One region of the Lentzea sp. NPDC051213 genome, then DNA from elsewhere that is predicted to be linked to it. Evidence: riboswitches for the same ligand, from Rfam matches in the RefSeq annotation. Region 1 holds a riboswitch; each other region holds the start of a gene.
The links. A riboswitch is a leader RNA that binds a small molecule or an ion and turns the genes downstream of it on or off. The one in region 1 is predicted to bind S-adenosylmethionine.
Positions count from the first base shown of each region.

Region 2: another riboswitch for S-adenosylmethionine. It lies ahead of thrC (threonine synthase); the one in region 1 lies ahead of ACIA8G_RS42600 (methionine ABC transporter ATP-binding protein).
Region 3: another riboswitch for S-adenosylmethionine. It lies ahead of ACIA8G_RS39225 (aminotransferase class V-fold PLP-dependent enzyme); the one in region 1 lies ahead of ACIA8G_RS42600 (methionine ABC transporter ATP-binding protein).

Region 1 covers NZ_JBITEX010000015.1:6,016-12,130, reverse strand. Annotated here, with positions in the region: gene ACIA8G_RS42610 (transglycosylase family protein) at 1-1,201, shown strand, start outside; gene rsmA (16S rRNA (adenine(1518)-N(6)/adenine(1519)-N(6))-dimethyltransferase RsmA) at 1,280-2,155, shown strand; SAM riboswitch class I at 2,243-2,336, shown strand; gene ACIA8G_RS42600 (methionine ABC transporter ATP-binding protein) at 2,556-3,554, shown strand; gene ACIA8G_RS42595 (methionine ABC transporter permease) at 3,551-4,234, shown strand; gene ACIA8G_RS42590 (MetQ/NlpA family ABC transporter substrate-binding protein) at 4,272-5,072, shown strand; gene ACIA8G_RS42585 (4-(cytidine 5'-diphospho)-2-C-methyl-D-erythritol kinase) at 5,130-6,092, shown strand.
Region 2 covers NZ_JBITEX010000004.1:9,478-15,592, forward strand. Annotated here, with positions in the region: gene ACIA8G_RS18250 (cytochrome P450) at 1-1,095, shown strand, start outside; gene ACIA8G_RS18255 (hypothetical protein) at 1,073-1,879, shown strand; gene holA (DNA polymerase III subunit delta) at 1,880-2,857, opposite strand; SAM riboswitch class I at 2,951-3,070, shown strand; gene thrC (threonine synthase) at 3,082-4,338, shown strand; gene ACIA8G_RS18270 (hypothetical protein) at 4,474-4,656, opposite strand; gene ACIA8G_RS18275 (DNA internalization-related competence protein ComEC/Rec2) at 4,608-6,115, opposite strand, start outside.
Region 3 covers NZ_JBITEX010000011.1:188,299-194,413, reverse strand. Annotated here, with positions in the region: gene lspA (signal peptidase II) at 1-554, opposite strand, end outside; gene ACIA8G_RS39225 (aminotransferase class V-fold PLP-dependent enzyme) at 578-1,909, opposite strand; SAM riboswitch class IV at 1,945-2,059, opposite strand; gene ACIA8G_RS39220 (potassium/proton antiporter) at 2,134-3,621, opposite strand; gene ACIA8G_RS39215 (M28 family metallopeptidase) at 3,747-4,679, shown strand; gene ACIA8G_RS39210 (TetR/AcrR family transcriptional regulator) at 4,652-5,254, opposite strand; gene ACIA8G_RS39205 (SRPBCC family protein) at 5,286-5,744, shown strand; gene ACIA8G_RS39200 (hypothetical protein) at 5,726-6,115, opposite strand, start outside.

The DNA of each region.
Region 1 (6,115 bases):
GATCCGGCTCATCAACGCCGAGACGACGATCATGCCGCTGCTCCTCTTCCTCCCGTCGGAGGAAGAGGAGCAGCGCGACCCGCAGGTCCTCGTCGAGGCCGTCTCGTCCTGGAAGCGCCGCTTCGTCAAGGGCGCGATCGCCGCGGTGCTGGTGTCCATCTCGGGCGGCGGCGTCACGGCGATGGCCATGGACAAGTCCGTGGCGGTCGACATCGACGGCGCCACCTCGACCGTCCACTCCTACGAGGGCACGGTCGGCGAGGTCCTGGCGGAGGAAGGCATCGTCGTCGGTGAGCACGACGCCCTGTCGCCCTCGCTGAACGCCCCGATCTCCGACGGCGGCAAGATCACCCTCGACCGCGGCCGCCTGCTCAAGATGAGCGTCGACGGCCAGGCCCGCGAGGACTGGGTCCGCTCCGTCACGGTCGACGAGGCCGCGAAGCAGCTCGGCGTCCCGACCGAAGGCGCGTGGATGTCCGCGCCCGCCGGCCAGGACGTCCCGCTCAAGGGCATGAACCTCGAGGTCAAGACCCGCAAGAACATCAAGCTGTTCGACGGCGCCAACGCCCCGCGTGAGCTGCAGACCACCGCGGTCACCGTCGACGAGCTGCTGAAGAACGAGAACATCCAGCTCGGCGCGGAAGACGCGGTCGCCAACGGCACCGAGGTCAAGCTCGCCACCGGTGCCGAGGTCTACATCTCCCGCACCGGCGTCACGGTCATCAACGTGAACGAGCCGGTCGCGCCCCCGGTCGAGAAGACCAACGACCCGAACATGAACGCGGGTCAGCAGACGGTGACCGACCCCGGCGTGCCGGGCGAGCAGGTCTCGACGTACCGCGTGACCGTGAAGAACGGCAAGGAGATCAGCCGCGAGAAGATCGGCGGCAAGGTCACCAAGGAGCCGAAGCCCAAGAAGATCACCGTGGGCACGAAGCCGCTGCCCGACGGCGAGGTCTGGGACCGTCTCGCCAAGTGCGAGGCCGGCGGCAACTGGGCCATCAACACCGGCAACGGCTACTACGGCGGCCTGCAGTTCTCGGCCAGCACCTGGGCCTCGAACGGTGGCACCCAGTACGCGGCGCTGCCGCACCAGGCGACCCGTGAGCAGCAGATCGCCACGGCGACCAGGCTGCGCGACCGCGCTGGCGGCACCTACGCCGCGTGGCCGGGCTGCCGCGCGAAGCTCGGCCTGCCGTAACCCCTCACCTTTTCAGTCACGCGGGGGCCCTACGTTTCCTCAGAGGAAACGCGGGGCCCCCGCGTGACGTTTCGCGGCGTGGCGGAGGCGAGCTCCGGCGTCTGCGAGAATGCGCGGGTGAGCCTGCTGGGTCCTGCCGAAGTCCGTCGTCTGGCCGAAGAGCTGGGCATCCGCCCCACCAAGAAGCTCGGCCAGAACTTCGTGCACGACCCGAACACGGTCCGCAAGATCGTCGCGGCCGCCGAGCTGGACGAGGACGACGTCGTGCTGGAGGTCGGCCCCGGCCTGGGCTCCCTCACGCTCGGGCTGCTGCCCAGCGCCAAGCAGGTCGTGGCCGTCGAGATCGATCCGCCGCTGGCCCAGCGGCTCCCGCAGACCGCGCGCGAGATGGACCCCGAGAACGCGGACAAGCTCCACGTGGTCCTCAAGGACGCGATGAAGGTCTCGAAGGACGACCTGCCCGTCCAGCCGACGGCGATCGTGGCCAACCTGCCGTACAACGTCGCGGTCCCGGTCGTCCTCCATCTCATGAGTGAGTTGCCGACCCTGCGAAAAGGACTAGTCATGGTCCAGGCCGAGGTCGCGGACCGGATGGCGGCCAAGCCCGGCAGCAAGATCTACGGGGTGCCGAGCGTGAAGCTCGCCTGGTACGCCGACGCGAAGAAGGCAGGCCCGATCGGCCGGAACGTGTTCTGGCCGGCGCCCAACGTCGACTCCGGCCTGGTGTGGTTCCGGCGCCACGAAAGCCCGCTGTCCACAGTGGATCGCAAGAGGCTTTTCGAGATCATCGACGCCGCGTTCGCGCAGCGCCGCAAGACGCTGAGGGCGGCGCTGAAGGGCTGGGCGGGAGGCGTCCAGCAGGTGGACGAACTGCTCCAGAAGGCGGACGTCGATCCCCAGCAAAGGGCCGAGCGGCTTGGCGTGATCGACTTCATTCGGATTGCTGAGGCTTAGGCCGGGGATCCATCGGCCAACAGTGTGATCTGTCGAACGAATCGGAATCTGGCTTGCGCAACCGAACGTCCGTCCGGTTGACTACAACTGCCATCCGGAGCGACTGAGAGACCTGGCTCTACGACGTCGCAGCAACCACCCGCTGGATGCGGGCAGGTGCTAACGCCAGGACCGATGGAGGATCACCATGGGTACCACGCGAATGCTGACGCGCCGTCGAGTCGTCGACCAGTGCCGTCGCACCGCTTCTGCATGTCGTCGCCACCTCGTCTAAGGCGCCTTCTAAAAGTCCTTTGACGCGCACTCGGCGTACGAGTGGCGCACACCTGAGCAGAACTTCGACCGCGCGTGCCCGCCGAAATCGGGGCACTGTGCCGTCGAGCGCAGCCGTGGAGCAGACGTGATCACTGTCGAAAACCTCACCAAGTCCTTCCAGGGCGTCAACGCCCTCAACGGCGTCACCCTCGATGTCGACGCGGGCACCGTGCTCGGCGTGGTCGGCCCGAGCGGGGCCGGCAAGTCGACGCTCGCCCGTTGCGTCGCGCTGCTGGAGCGCCCCGATTCGGGTGCGATCCGCGTCGACGGCACGGACATCACCTCGCTGGACGGGTCCGCGCTGCGGGCCGCCCGCCGGCAGATCGGCGTTGTGCCGCAAGGGGATTCGCTGCTGCGGCAGCGGACCGCGGCCGGCAACATCGCGCTGCCGCTGGAGTCCGCCGGCGTGCCGGGACCTCAGCGCCGCAGCCGTGTGGGCGAGCTGCTGGACCTCGTCGGCCTGACCGACAAGGCCGGTTCCTACCCCGACCAGCTGTCCGGCGGGCAGCGCCAGCGCATCGCCGTGGCGCGTGCCCTCGCCGCGAGCCCGAGCGTGCTGCTGGCCGACGAGCCCACGTCCGCGCTCGACCCGGAGACCACCGGTTCCGTGCTGACGGTTCTCGACCGTGCGCGCGCCGAGCTGGGCGTGACCGTTCTCATCGTCACGCACGACATGGGCGTGGTCCGCAAGATCTGCGATGACGTCGCCGTGCTGGAGCAGGGCCGCGTCGTCGAGCACGGCAAGGTGCTCGAGCTGGTCGGTGACGCCGCCAGCCGCACGAGCAGTGCGCTGCTGCCCGCCGTCGACCTGAACCCGATCAACGAGAGCAACTACGACCGCGTCGCGGACGTCGTGCTCGTCGGGTTCGCCGCGGTCGGCGCGCTGCTGCCCGAGGCCTCGCACCGGTTCGGCGTCGAGCTGAACATCGTCGGCGGCGGCCTCACGCGACTGGGCGAGACCCCGGTCGCGCGGTTCCGCCTCGGCCTGAACGGCGAGCGCTCCGACTCCGCTCTCGAGTGGATCGGCGAGGCAGGCGGCGCGGTGCAGAGGTCCCTGAAGGGACCGCAGGGAGTAGCTGCGTGAGGTCTGCTACACCCTGGTCCGACGTCGTCACGTACCTCGTCGAGGCCACCGGGGAAACGCTGTACATGGTCGGCGTTTCCACCCTCATCGCCACAGCTTTCGGCATTCCGGTCGGTGTTTGGTTGCAGCTCACCGCACGAGGTGGGTTGCGACCGAACACGGTCGTGCACCGCCTCTTGAGCTTCGTCACCGACCTGGGTCGCTCGATGCCGTTCATCGTGCTGCTCGTCGCGCTCACGTCGGTCACCCGGCTGATCGTCGGTGGCTCCATCGGCAGCACGGCGGTCATCGTGCCGCTGGCCGTGGGCGCCATCCCGTTCGTGGGGCGGCTCGTGCAGAACATCCTGTCCGAGGTGCACGTGACCGTGGTCGAAGCCGCGATCACCACCGGTGCCTCGACGTTGCGGATCGTCCGCAGCGTGCTGATCCGCGAGTCGTTGCCCGCGCTGATCAACGCCATCGGCGTCACCGTGATCGCGCTCATCGGCTACTCCGCGATGGCCGGCGTGATCGGTGGCGGCGGGCTCGGCGACCTCGCGATCCGCGAGGGCTACCAGCGCTTCAACGACCGGATCCTGTGGAGCACCGTGGCGTGGCTCGCCGTGCTCACCACCGTGATCCAGTTCGGGTTCACCCGTGCCGCCCGTGCGTCCGACCGGCGCCGGCACGCCTCAGTCTGATCTCTCTCCGCCGCTCGAAACTCTCAAAAGGAACGTCATGCGTATTAAGGCTGCCCTGATCGCGGTCGCTTTGACCTCTTTGACTGCTCTGTCCGCTTGCTCGTCGGGCGGAGCGTCCGCTTCGGACACGCTGAAGGTCGGCGTCTCGCCGGTCCCGCACGCGCAGATCCTCAAGTACGTGGCGGACAACCTCGCCGCGCAGAAGGGCCTGAAGATCGAGGTCGTCGAGTTCACCGACTACGTGCAGCCGAACACGGCGCTGGTCGACGGCTCGCTCGACGCCAACTACTTCCAGACCGTGCCGTACCTGGCGACGTTCACGAAGGAGACCGGCGCCGAGGTCGAGTGGGTCGAGCCGGTCCACGTCGAGCCGCTGGGCCTCTACTCGAAGAAGCACAAGAAGGTCGACGACCTGCCGTCCGGAGCCAAGATCGCGCTGGCCAACGACGCCACGAACGAGGCCCGCGGCCTGAAGCTGCTGGAGGCCAACGGTCTGATCAAGCTCAAGGCCGTCGACGCGCCGACCGTGCGCGACGTCGCGGAGAACCCCAAGAACCTGCAGTTCGTGCCGCTGGAGGCCGCTCAGCTGCCGCGCTCGCTGGAGGACACCGACGCGTCGGTGATCAACGGCAACTACGCGATCGACGCGGGCCTCAAGCCCGCCACCGACTCGCTGGCGCTGGAGAAGGCCGAGCACAACCCGAACGCGAACGGGTTGGTCACGCGCACCGAGCTCAAGGACGACAAGCGCATCCGCGACCTCGCGGAGCTGCTCGGATCGCAGCAGGTCAAGGACTACATCAAGCAGACCTTCAACGGTTCTGTCATCCCGGTCTGAGACCCGCAGTGGCCGGGGGAGGCGTCCGCGACGGCAGAACGCCCGTAGGCTGACATCGTGCTCGCAGTCGTTCCACCCCCGGTCACGGTCCGCGTCCCGGCCAAGGTCAACCTGCACCTGGCCGTCGGTGACGTGCGCCCGGACGGCTACCACGACCTGGTGACCATCTTCCAGGCGCTTTCGCTCGCCGACGAGGTCACGGTCGCGGTGGCCGACGAGCCAGGCGTCGAGGTGCATGGCGAGGGCGCCGATCAGGTGCCCACCGGAGCCTCCAACCTCGCGTGGCGCGCGGTGCGCCTGCTGGCCACGCACGTGGGCAAGGACCCGGACGACCCGAAGGTCCGCGTCGTCATCCGCAAGGCCATCCCGGTCGCGGGAGGCATGGCGGGCGGCAGCGCGGACGCGGCGGCGACGCTCGTGGGCCTGTCGTCGTTGTGGCGGCTGGAGATCAGCCGCGACGAGCTGGCCGAACTGGCCGGGAAGCTCGGCGCGGACGTGCCGTTCGCGCTGTACGGCGGCACCGCGCTCGGCACCGGTCGTGGCGAGCGCATCGTGCCCGTGCTGGCCCGGCACCAGTTCCACTGGGTGCTGGCGTTCGACCGTCGTGGACTGTCCACCCCGGACGTGTTCGACGAGCTGGACCGCCTGCGCGTGGAGGGTGATCCACCGCGGGTCGGCCCGGTCGAGGCCGTGCTGGAGGGGCTCTCCTCAGGAGATCCACGTCAGCTCGCCCTGCTGCTGGGCAACGACCTGCAGGCCGCCGCGGTGTCGTTGCGGCCGAACCTGCGCCGCACGTTGCGCGCGGGCGTGGACGCGGGTGCGCTGGCCGGCATCGTGTCCGGTTCCGGGCCCACGACGGCGTTCCTGTGCGAGGACAGCGACACGGCGGTGCGAGTAGCCGCCGAGCTGGCCGGCGCCGGGGTGTGCCGGACGGTCCGGGTCGCGCACGGGCCGGTGCACGGTGCCCGCGTGATCACGACCGAGGAGCCGAAGCCCACGCCTCCCGAAGTCCACGCTTAAGATCCCTCACGCCACGCGCGCCC
Region 2 (6,115 bases), on a different contig from region 1:
TTCTCGAGCGCCGAGGGCTGGAGCAAGTTCGTCGGCCCGTTCTTCCACCGCGGGCTGTTGCTGCTCGACGGTGACGAGCACCGGCTCCACCGGCGGATCATGCAGCAGGCGTTCCTGCCCGCCCGGATCAGCGCCTACCTGGACCGGATGAACCCGGCCATCACCCGTGACCTCGCCTCGTGGCCTGCCGACGGGACGTTCGAGATCGCTCCGGCGATCCAGTCGATGATCTTCACCATGACCTCCGAGGTGCTCACCGGCTCCGGCCTCGGGGCTGCGGCCGACGAGGTGCACCGCATGTTCGAGGCGTGCCTGCAGGCGTCGTACTCACCGCTGCGCGTGGCCGTGCCAGGGCTCCCCTGGGCCCGTGGCATCGCCGCACGGCGCCGCCTGGAGGAGATCTTCGGCGCGTGGGTGGAGGAGCGGCGTGCGTCCGGCGGGCCGGCCGACAACCTGCTCAGCATGCTCTGCGCGGCAGTGACCGAGGACGGCGAGCAGTTCACCGCTCAGGACGTGGTCAACCACATGATCCTGTTGCTGCTGGCCGCGCGGGACACGTCCGCGAGCGCGCTGACCTCGATCATCTACCACCTGGCCGGACACCCTGAGTGGCAGCAGCGCTGCCGCGAGGACGGCTCGGCCCTGGAGCTGGTGCGCAAGGAGTCGCTGCGCCTCATGCCGCCGTTGGGGCAGCTGGCCCGCCGGGCCGTGCGGCCGACCACCGTGCTGGGCCACCCGCTGGCCGCCGGTACCTACGTCATGCCCATCCTGCAGTTCAGCCACCACATGCCCGGGGTGTGGTCGCAGCCATCGGTGTTCGACCCGTTGCGGTTCGCTCCCGATCGCGCCGAGGACAAGGCGCACCGGTACGCCTGGACGCCGTTCGGTGGCGGCGTGCACCACTGCATCGGCATGCACTTCGCCACCGCCGTGGTGAACGCCGTCATGGCCCAGCTGCTGGAGCGCTACGAGTGGTCGGTCGAGCCCGGCTACGAGGTGCCGTGGAACCGCCGTGGCGTGCCCACTCCTGCGGATGGACTGCCGGTCCGGTTGCGCGGTAGGGATAGAACCCATGGAATCGCTCCCACGCATTGACTTCGTCGAGCTGCACGACCTCGACGGCACTCCGCCCGTGCTGCGCACCCTGCACACGGAGTCCATCGCGTTCATCTACCGGCTGACGGACGCCGCGCGGGAGTACTCACGCCCGTTGTCGCTGGCTCTGCGTTCCGGTGCGGATCACCGGATCGTCGACCTGTGCGCGGGGTCGGGCGGGCCGGTGCCGCTCATCCAGCGCAGGCTGCACGAGGAGGGCGTCCACACCCAGGTGACGCTGACCGACCTGGTGCCGAACGTGCCCGCGTTCCAGCGCGTCCAGGCCGAGAACCGCCGGCGGCTGCCTGATTCGTGCTGCTCGGTGGACTACGTCTCCGAGTCGGTCGACGCCACCGACTGCCGGGTGGAGGGGACGCGCACGATCTACGGCGCCTTCCACCACTTCCCGCCGCCACTGGCCCGGCGCATGCTGCAGAACGCCGTCGACACCCGATCACCGATCGTCGTCGTGGACACCAAACGGTCGTTCCTCTACGTCCTGCTCTTCCCGTTCCTGACCACGCTGGCGGTGCTGCTTTCGGCGCCGTTCCAGCGCAATCCCCTGCCGCGCTACCTCCTGCGGCTGGCGCTGACCTACGTCGTGCCGGTGCTGCCGTTCATGATGTTCTTCGACAGCGTCGTGTCGTTCCTGCGCATGTACGGGCGCGCGGAACTGCGGCAGATGGTCGACGGCCTGACCGGCACCGAGTCGTTCGCCTGGACGATCGGCGTCGAACCGGGCTTCACCGGAGCCCAGTACCTGATCGGGATCCCGCGCAGGTAGTCACCGGCGCTGGTGTGCCGCCACGATCCGGAGCACGGCGCGCTCCAGCGCGTAGTCGGCGTCCGCCGCCACGCCCTTCACGTCCGCGTTGAGCCCCGCGACGATCTGCATCGCGTCGGCGAGCCCGCTCGGGTCCCAGCCGCGGGCCTGAGCCTGCGCCTTCTTGATCTTCCAGGGCGGCATGCCCAGCGGCCCGGCCAGGCTGAACGGGTCGGCCCGGCCCACCGCGGTCACGCGCGCGACCGTGCGCACCGCGTCCGCGAGCGCGTCCGCGACCAGCACGTGCGGCACGCCCAGCTGCATGGCCCAGCGCAGCGCCTCCATGGCGCCCGCCCGGTCACCGGTGACCGCCTTCTCCGCGACGGCGAACCCGGTCACCTCGGCCTTGCCCTGGTGGTAGCGCCGGATCTCCTCGACCGTCACCTTGCCGTCGGCGTCCGAGACCAGCTGCGACGCCGCCGCGGCGAGCTCGCGCAGGTTCGTGCCCACCGCGTCGATGAGCGTGGCGACGGCCTCGGCGTCGATCTTGCCGCCCGCCTGCCGCACCTCGTTGCGCACGAACGCCTCACGGTCACCGGGCTTGGTGACCTTGCCGCACTCGGTGACCGCGGCCCCGGCCTTCTTCAGCTGGCCGGGCAGGTCCTTGGCCGCCTTGCTGCGCCCACCGCCCGTGTGCAGGACAACGAGCGTGACCCCGTCCGCGGGCGCCTTGACGTAGGAGAGCACCGTGTCGGCGACCTCCTTGCCGATGTCCTGCGCGTTCTGCAGAACGATCACCCGGCCCTCCGCGAACAGCGAGGGGCTGACGAGTTCGGCCAGCTCGGGAGGCGTGAGATCAGTCACCTGCACACGGGTCAGGTCGGCGGTCGGATCGACCGTGCGTGCGGCCTCGAGCGCCGCTCGAACAGCACGTTCGACCAGCAACTCCTCCTCGCCGACGACGAGGTGCAGTGACTCCGGTGCGCTCACGCTCCGCATCTTCCCACGTCCCGGATCGTGGACGTTGGTGGCTGAGCAACGGACATTGCCGTAACTTTGCCGGGGAGTACGAGCACCACCACAACTGAATACCGCTCATCCAGAGGGGCAGAGGGAACGGCCCGACGAAGCCCCGGCAACCGGCGACAGCGCTACGCGCTGGCGATCACGGTGCCAATTCCGACCCGTTCGATTTCGCGGGAAAGATGAGGAGATACCTCGCGATGACTGCTGTCACTGTGCCCACGAGCACCACCTTCGACCTCGGCCCCGCCCGCGCACTGCTGTGCCGTGAGTGCGGAAATGAGACTCCTCTCGCTCCTGAGTACGCCTGTCTGGAGTGTTTCGGGCCGCTGGAAGTGGCCTACGACTTCGGCAAGATCCGGCGCGAGGACATCGAAGCCGGCCCCAGGTCGATCTGGCGCTACCGCGGCCTTCTCCCCGTTCCGTCCACTGTGGAACAGCACCCGAACACCGATCCCGGCGGCACCCGCCTGGTCGAGGCGCACAACCTCGCCAAGGCCCTGGGCGTCCGCAAGATCTGGGTGAAGGACGACACCGGCAACCCCACCCACTCCTTCAAGGACCGCGTGGTCGGCGTCGCGCTCGCCGCGGCCCGCGAGCTCGGCTTCAAGGTGCTGGCCTGCCCGTCCACCGGCAACCTGGCGAACGCCGTCGCCGCGGCCGCCGCCCGCGCGGGCTGGAAGTCCGTCGTTCTCGTTCCCTCCAATCTCGAGCGCGCCAAGATCCTGATGAGCGCCGTCTACGACGGTGCCCTGATCGCCGTCGACGGCAACTACGACGACGTGAACCGCCTCGCCCAGGAACTCGCCGCGGAGCACGACGACTGGGCGTTCGTGAACGTCAACGTCCGCCCGTACTACGCGGAGGGCTCGAAGACACTCGGCTACGAGGTCGCCGAACAGCTCGGCTGGCGCCTGCCCGAGCAGATCGTCGTGCCGATCGCGTCCGGCTCGCAGCTGACCAAGGTCGACAAGTCGTTCCGCGAGCTCGGCCAGCTCGACCTGGTCGAAGCCACGCCGTACCGCGTGTTCGGCGCCCAGGCCACCGGCTGCTCGCCGATCTCCGCCGCCTTCAAGGCGGGCCACGACGTCATCCGCCCGGTCCGCCCGGACACCATCGCCCGCTCACTGGCGATCGGCGCCCCGGCCGACGGCCCGTACGTGCTCGACGCGGTCCGCCGCACGAACGGCGCCATCGAGGACGTGACCGACGAAGAGGTCGTCGAGGGCATCAAGCTCCTCGCCCGCACCGAGGGCATCTTCGCCGAGACCGCCGGCGGCGTGACCGTCGCGACGGCGAAGAAGCTGTTCGAGTCGGGCCAGCTCGACCCCGACGCCGAGACCGTGCTGCTGATCACCGGCGACGGCCTGAAGACCCTCGACGCGCTCGGCGACACGATCGGCCCGCGCGCGACGGTGCCGCCGTCGGCCGAGGCCGTCATCAACGCACTGGGATAGTGCGGTAACCGTCGGCCTTTGCCCCGTATTTCGGTGGTCGGACGGGTGCATCGCGCCCTGCTGAGCGCCGGAAGACGCGGCAAAGGTTGGCGGTCACAGCGCTGGTCACCTCCCCCCGGACGCGATCTCCTTGGTTCAGAAGGAGATCGCGTCCGTCTTGACCCAGCCGGTGCGCGGAAAGCGCTGCACGCTGTCCAGCACGTGCGGCCCGATCGGTTTCACATCCGCGCGCCACGCCACAACCCGTTGCGGCCACGGGGATTCCGCCTTCAGCACGTTGTAGTGGTAGTCCTGCCACACGTGCGGGGCGATCCGCATGCCATCGTCGAACACGGACTCCGCCACCAGGTCGTAAGCCTCCTCCGGTGTGGCGGCCTTGGTCGGCGGCAACACGTGCGTGGCTGTCGCCCGGTAGGTGAGCGCGCGCGTGCCATCGCCGAGCGTTTCGCAGATGTAGTAACCGAAATCGGGTTTGAGTTCGTCGTGGGGCCACGGGCTCGCCGTGTACCCCATCTGCCACATCGCCCACGCGAACCCCGGCCCACTACCGGAAATCGGGTAGCGCGCGTCGTGCAGCCTGATCCAGACGTCGTCTTGCACTCTCTTCTCCTTCGTACGATTCGGTTTCCCGGCAACACAGCCAGGTCGCCGTCCTTGTCCGTGCGCAACACCACTGCGCCTCCCGCCCGCAACTCGTCGATCACGTGCGGGCTCGGGTGCCCGTAGCGGTTGCCCGTGCCGACGCTCACCAGCGCGACCCGCGGCCTGACGGCCTTGAGGAACGCGGGCAACGAGTACCGCGAACCGTGATGCGGCACCTTGAGCACCTCGGCTCTCAGATCCCGCTCGCCCAGCAACGCCGCCTGACCGGCCAGCTCGACGTCACCGGTGAGCAACACCCGGCCGGCCGCCGTGTGCGCCCTGAGCACGAGCGAGTAGTCGTTCACCGTCGTGTTCGTGTCCGCGGCGACCGGCGGCCGTCGCGGTCCCATCACCTCCACTTCCAGTCCAGGCCAGGCGAACCGTTCGCCCGCCTTCGGCTCCAGCACCCGCACACCACGCGCACGGGCCTGCACGCCGACCTCCCGCCACGCCCACGCGGGCTCCTTCAACGGCCCCACCGCCACCGCACCCACCGCACGCCCGGTGAGCACGGCCGGCAGGCCGCCAACGTGATCCGCGTGCAGATGCGTCAGCACGACCAGCGGAATCCGCTTGATTCCCAACGTCTTCAGGCACCGGTCAACGGCACCGGGATCGGGCCCGGTGTCGACCACCACCGCGCGGTCGCTGTCGTCCGTCGCCAGGACGAGCGCATCGCCCTGACCCACGTCGCAGCTGACGACCTTCCACCCGGCCGGCGGCCACGCCGGCGCCACCACCTGCAGCGGCACCAGCACCACGAACCCGCCCACGAGCACCGCGACCACCAGCGCCCGCGTCTTCTTGAATCGCAGCAACAACACCGCGACCACCACCGCCACGGCGAGTGCGAACGCCCCCACCCAGCCCTCAGGCCAGGCGACCGACGCACCAGGCACGCCCGCCGCCTGCCGCCCGACCAGGACCAGCCACGTCACCGCCGGTCCCGCGACGTGCACCACCACTTCGGCCGCCGGTGGGTACAGCGGCGCGACGACCGCCGCCAGCACCCCCAGCACCGTCGCCGGCGCGACCACTGGCCCGGCGACCAGGTTGGCGACCACCGCCACCAGGCTGACCTCGCCGGACAGCCCGGCAACCAGCGGAGCCGTGGCAAGGCTCGCGGCCGTGGGCA
Region 3 (6,115 bases), on a different contig from region 1:
AACAGCGAGAGGAAGTCCACCACGTGGCCGCGCAGCGGACCCGGCTCGCGGAAGATGCGGTCGGCGAGGTTGCCGACGGCACCGCCCAGCACCAGGCCGAGGCCGATGGCCCAGCCCTGGGAGCGGAGGTTGCGCGCGATCCAGAGGATGAACCCGACGACACCCAGCGCGATCAGCGCGAGGATCCACGTCCAGCCCTCGGCCAGCCCGAAGGCGGCACCGGGATTGCGGACGAACGTCAGGTAGAGCACGCCACCGAACAGCTTGATCGGCTCGGCATCCTCGAGAAAGGCCACGGACAGGACTTTTGTGAGGATGTCCAGGACCAGCACACCGGCCGCGAGCACGGCGAGCAGGTGCACTCTCGGCTCCGGCAGCGACCCGGTGATCGAGAACTCGGCAGCGTCGTCGTCCTCGGAAGGCTTCGTTTCCGCAGCCTTCTCCGGTTCGGCGTCCGCCTCGGGTTTCGGTTCCTCGACCACCTCAGGCTCGCCGGCCTGCTCTTCAGCAGGCTTGGCGGCGGCCTTCTCGTCGGCCTTGGACTCGTCACTCACCAGGTCATTGTCCACGACCGGGACTACGCGAGGAACGGCGGCAGGGTTCGGCTGTCGTCCTCGGGCACCCAGCGGCCGTCGCGCTGCGTGTAAGTCCACTTGGGACCTTCGGTGACGAGCGTGCGCAACGCCGCCACCAAACGGTCCACGTGCTCGGCCGTCGTACCGAGGCCGATCGACGCGCGCACAGCGCGTTCTTCGTTCGAACCGGCCTGCTTGACCAGGCGGCCGACGATCACGTGCGCGCAGAACGCGCCGTCCCGCACACCGATGCCGTACTCGGCGGAAAGGGCCGCCGCGAGGAAGCCCGCGTCGAAACCGGCGATGGTGAAGCTCACGACGCCCACGCGGTCGGCGTCGGTCAGGATCGACAGCTCCCGGAAGCCGGGAACCGTGCGCAGGCCCTCACGCAGGCGCGTGAGCAGCTCCTGCTCGTGCGCGATGGTCTGCTCCCAGTGCCGCGAGAGGATCTCGCAGGCCGCGGCCAGCGCGTGCACGCCGACGACGTTCGGGCTGCCCGCCTCGTGCCGCTCCGGCACCTTCGACCAGGCAACGCCCAGGCGGTCGCCGTGATCGGTGACCTTGGCCGTGGCGCCGCCGCCCACCAGGTACGGCTGGGCCTGCTGCAGCCAGTCCGCGCGGCCCACCAGCACGCCGGCACCGAACGGCGCGTAGATCTTGTGACCGGAGAACGCGATGTAGTCGACGCCCAGCTCACGGGCGTTGATCGGGCGGTGCGGGGCGAGCTGCGCCGCGTCCAGCGCGACGCGGGCACCGTGCGAACGCGCGACCTTCGCGAGCTCGGCTACCGGCCACAACTCGCCGGTGACGTTGGACGCCCCGGTGACGATCACGAGCCGCGGACCGACCGGGGCGGCGGTCAGGGCCCGGTCCAGTGCCGCGAGGGCCGCACCGGACGACGTAGGGGTGGCGATCCGCTGCACGTTGGGACCGCGCCAGGGCAGCAGTGCCGCGTGGTGCTCGCTGTCGAACAGCACCACGGCCGTGCCCTTGGGAACGCTGCGTGCCAGCAGGTTCAGCGAATCGGTGGTGTTGCGGGTGAAGACGACGGCGTCGGAGGAGTGCGCGCCGACGAACTTCCGCACGCGGTCACGTGCCTGCTCGTAGACGCGGGTGGAGACCTGGGAGGCGAACCCGGCGCCGCGGTGCACGCTGGCGTACCAGGGCAGCAGCTCGTCGACGGCGTCGCGGACCTCCTGCAGACACGGCGCGCTGGCCGCGTGATCGAGGTTGGCGTACGTGACGCGCTCTCCGGTCACCAGCGGAATCCGCAGGTCGGAACCGACGACAGCGGGAACCGAAGCGGTGGTGTTCGGGGTGATCGCGAGCGTCATCGAGCTGCCTCCTGCGGCCTGGGGGCCTGACTGGAGGCCCGCGCTTGACCGGCGCCCTACGCGCCGGACCAGGTCCTCACCAAGGGCACCCCACCGCGGTAGGAGGGTTGCCGGCCAGCAAGCTTGGGCTTGACGCTGGCTCTCATGACCTGCCGATGACGTTAGCGGACCCTCACAACACGCGTCGAGAGCCGATCACATGGTGAGAAGCCTCGGAAACCGAGCTAGTCCCCGGTCTCGCCCTTCCACCGTGCGTAGCGACCGGCGCGGTCCACGGCTCGTATCCGCCGCTCAGCGGCATCGCGCGCCTCTTCGGTGGTGACGATGAGCAACTGGTCCTCGGTCTGCAGCCTGGTCGTCGGCTGTGGCGTGAAACTCTTTCCGCCGCGCACCACGAGGCTCACCGTGGCGCCGCTGGGCAGCCGCAGTTCGGACATGTAGACGCCGTGCAGCTTCGACCCGCGCTGGAGGTGGACCTGCAGCAGTTCGGCGCCCAGCTCGTCGAGCGGCGAGGAGTCGACCTGCACCTCCTGCGCTTCGCCCGAGCGCACCAGACCGAGACGCCGGGCGAGGAACGGCAGCGTCGTGCCCTGCACCACCGTCAGCACGATGACCAGCACGAACACCGCGTCTACCAGCTCGCGCGCACCCTCGACGCCCTGGATCAACGGGATCAGCGCGAAGACGATCGGCACCGCGCCGCGCAGACCTGACCACGAGAGGAACGCCTGTTCGCGCCACGGCACCTTGAACGGCAGCGCGGCGAGCATCACGGACAGCGGCCGCGCCACGAAGGTCAGCACGACACCCGCGATCAGCGCGGGGAACAGCACGTCGAGCAGCCGCGAGGGAGAGGCGTAGAGGCCCAGTAAAACGAAGAGCCCGATCTGCGCGAGCCAGCCGAGGCCCTCGGCGAAGGAGAGGGTGTCGGCGCGGTGCGGCAGGCGGGCGTTGCCGAGGACGAGCGCGGCCACGTAGGTGGCGAGGAATCCGGAGGCGTGCAGCAGGTCGCCCGCCGTGTAGGCCATCACGCACACCGCCACCGTGGCGAGCGGGTACAGGCCGGTGGCGGGCAGCGCCGCGCGTCTCAGCCCGGCGCCACCGAGCCAGCCGAGCGCGACACCGATGAGCGCGCCCGCGGCCAGTTCGTAGAGCACCAGCAGCGGCGCGGTCCAGGTGATCTCGTCCGCCGAGGCCAGCAGCACGACGGCGATGTAGACCGGCGCGTCGTTGAGACCCGACTCGAGCTCCAGCGCGCCGGTGAGCCGCGGCCCCACGCCCAGTGTCCGCAGGACGCTGAAGACGGCGGCCGCGTCGGTGGACGACAGCACCGCGCCCCAGAGCAGCGCCATCCGCCAGTCGAGGCCGAGCAGGTGGTGCAGTGCCGTTCCGGTGATCGCGACACTCACTGCAACGGCCACTGTGGACAGTGCGACGCCTAACCACAGCGAGGTCTTCACGGCCTGCCAGCGGGTCGTGAGCCCGCCCTCGGTCAGGATCAGCACGAGGGCCGCGATGCCCAGCGACTGGGTGAGGTCCGCGTCGTCGAAGTGGATGCCGAGCACGGACTCGCCGAGGACGACGCCGATGCCCAGGTACAGCAGGAGTGAGGGCAGGCCGAGGCGGATCGACACCCGCACCGCGATCACGGAGACCAGCAGGACGGCGGCGCCGATGCCCAGAACAAGCGTGACGTCACCCACCTGGACCATTCTGATTGATCACCACCGAAATGGACGAATCCGACGCGACAACCCGACGTTCGCACCTACCGGGCTCATGCACAGTGGAGCATGTTGATCAGTGGCTCAATCCCTACCCTGCACGGAGTTGAACCATGAGGATCCTGATCGCGCTGGCGGCCGCCTTGATGGTGACCGGAACCACAGCAGCGCAAGCGGCCGCTCCGGCGGTCATGGCCGCCCCCAACATCTCGGTGGCCAACGTCCAGTCACACCTCAACCAGTTCCAGTCGATCGCGAACGCCAACGGCGGCAACCGCGCTCACGGACGTCCGGGGTACCTGGCCTCGGTCAACTGGGTGAAGAGCAAGCTCGACGCGGCCGGCTTCGTCACGCGGGTGCAGTCGTTCACCTACGGCGGCGCCACCGGCTACAACCTGATCGCGGACTACCCCGGCGGCGACGTGAACAACATCGTCATGCTGGGCAGTCACCTCGACAGCGTCACCGCGGGCCCCGGCATCAACGACAACGGCACGGGTTCGGCGTCGATCCTGGAGGTCGCTCTCCAGATGAAGGCCACCGGCTTCCAGCCGGCCAAGCACGTGCGGTTCGGCTGGTGGGGTGCCGAGGAGCGCGGCCTGATCGGCTCGACCAACTACGTGAACTCCCTGTCGGCGACCGACAAGTCGAAGATCAAGGCGTACCTGAACTTCGACATGACGGGCTCGCCGAACCCCGGCTACTTCGTCTACAGCGCCTCCGGTCAGCCCTCCGGTTCGCTGGCGCTGCAGCAGCGGCTGCAGGCGGGCTTCACGTCGATCAACGTCCAGACCGAGCTGACCAGCGTCGGCGGCCGCTCCGACCACGCGGCGTTCGCCCGCGCGGGCATCCCGATCGGCGGCACGTTCACCGGCGCCGAGGGCCGCAAGACCGCGGCTCAGGCGCAGAAGTGGGGCGGCACGTCCGGCCAGGCCTACGACCGTTGCTACCACGCCTCCTGCGACACCACGTCCAACATCAACGTCCCGGCGCTCGACCGCAACGCGGACGTGATCGCCTACACGTTGTGGGCGACCGCGGTCTGATCTCGCGCGGCCTGATTCGTGGCTAGTACCTGCACGGCCTCGTCGAGCACCGGTTCGACGAGGCCGGGCAGGGTCGCGTACATCTGCACCTGCCCCAGGTAGAGGCTGAACGCGATCAACGCGCGCTTCCTGGCGTGCTCAGCGTCGAACCCCAGCTCTTCGAACAGCTCCCTCAGGTACCCGAGCCTGCGCTCCGTCACCCGGTGCAGCACCGGCGCGATGACGGGATCGTGCGCACCCTGCTGCAGGGCGAGCTCGACGGACCCCTTGCGACTGCGGTCGAGCACCGTGCCGAACAACGTCCTGAGCTTGTCCAGCGGCGTCGCCTCCGCCTCGACGAGCTCGATCACGGCCTCGGTGTGCTCCCGCTCCCACCGCTCGACGGTGGCTTTGAGCAGCGCCTCCCGGTTCGAGAAGTGGTGGTAGACGCTGCCCTTCGTCGCCCCGGCGCGCGCCGCGAGCGGCTCGATCGCCACGGCCGGGAGCCCGCCCTCGGCCAGCGCTCTCAGCGCTATCTCAGTCCAGTCGTCACGAGATCGCCGCACCACGGTTCCGTACGCTACCGTATGTTTCATGAACATACGCCAGCGTATGGAAGGGGGAAGCATGATCAGGAACGTGCACTCCAGGGACCTGGGCGTCCCGGCAGGCCCGTTCGTCGAGCGCGTCCAGGAGCTCTGGCCACCGGCCTGGGGCACGCAGGAGTTCGACCGCCCGCTCGGGGTCGGCGCCGACGGCGGCCACGGCCCGATCCGCTACCGGTGCGTGGCGTTCGAGCCGGGCTCGTCGATCACGTTCGAGTTCACCGATCTCTCCGGCACCCACACGCTGTCGGCCTCGGGCACCGTGCTGCGGCACGAACTGGTCGGCGACTTCGGGTTCGTCGCGTGGCTGCGCTGGGTCGTGGCGATCCGCTGGCTGCACGACGCGTGCCTGGAGGACCTCCTGGACGGCTTCGAACGCGCAGCGGGCCGGGAACCGAAGTCCCCGGCCCGCTGGTCCTGGTGGGTGCGCCTGGTGCGGCGCGCGTTCATCCCGCGCCGGCGTCAGCCGCAGCGCGCGTAACGCGGAACCTGGTTGTCGTTCCCAGGCCGGTAGCCGTAGCCGTAGACAGCGCCGCTCTCGTCCACCGCGTCCGGCCAGAGGTCGGCGGTCACCGGGACGTACTCGCCGGGTGATCGCCACAGCCCCACGCCGTCTCCCGCGGCCTGACCGAGCACCTCACCCGCCGCGTTGGAGTCGTACACGTCGGCGAGTTCGGGAATGGTGCGCACGATCTTGCCGTCCAGTCCCCACTCGACGACCGTGCGTCCCTCGAGCGGCTCAGCGTGGACCGACGTGCCGAAGATCCGGCCGCCGCTGATGGACTCCACGTAGGCCGAGTAGTCGCCGGGCAGGGGCTCCAGCCTGGTCTGGTTGCCGTTGCGGTCCCAGAC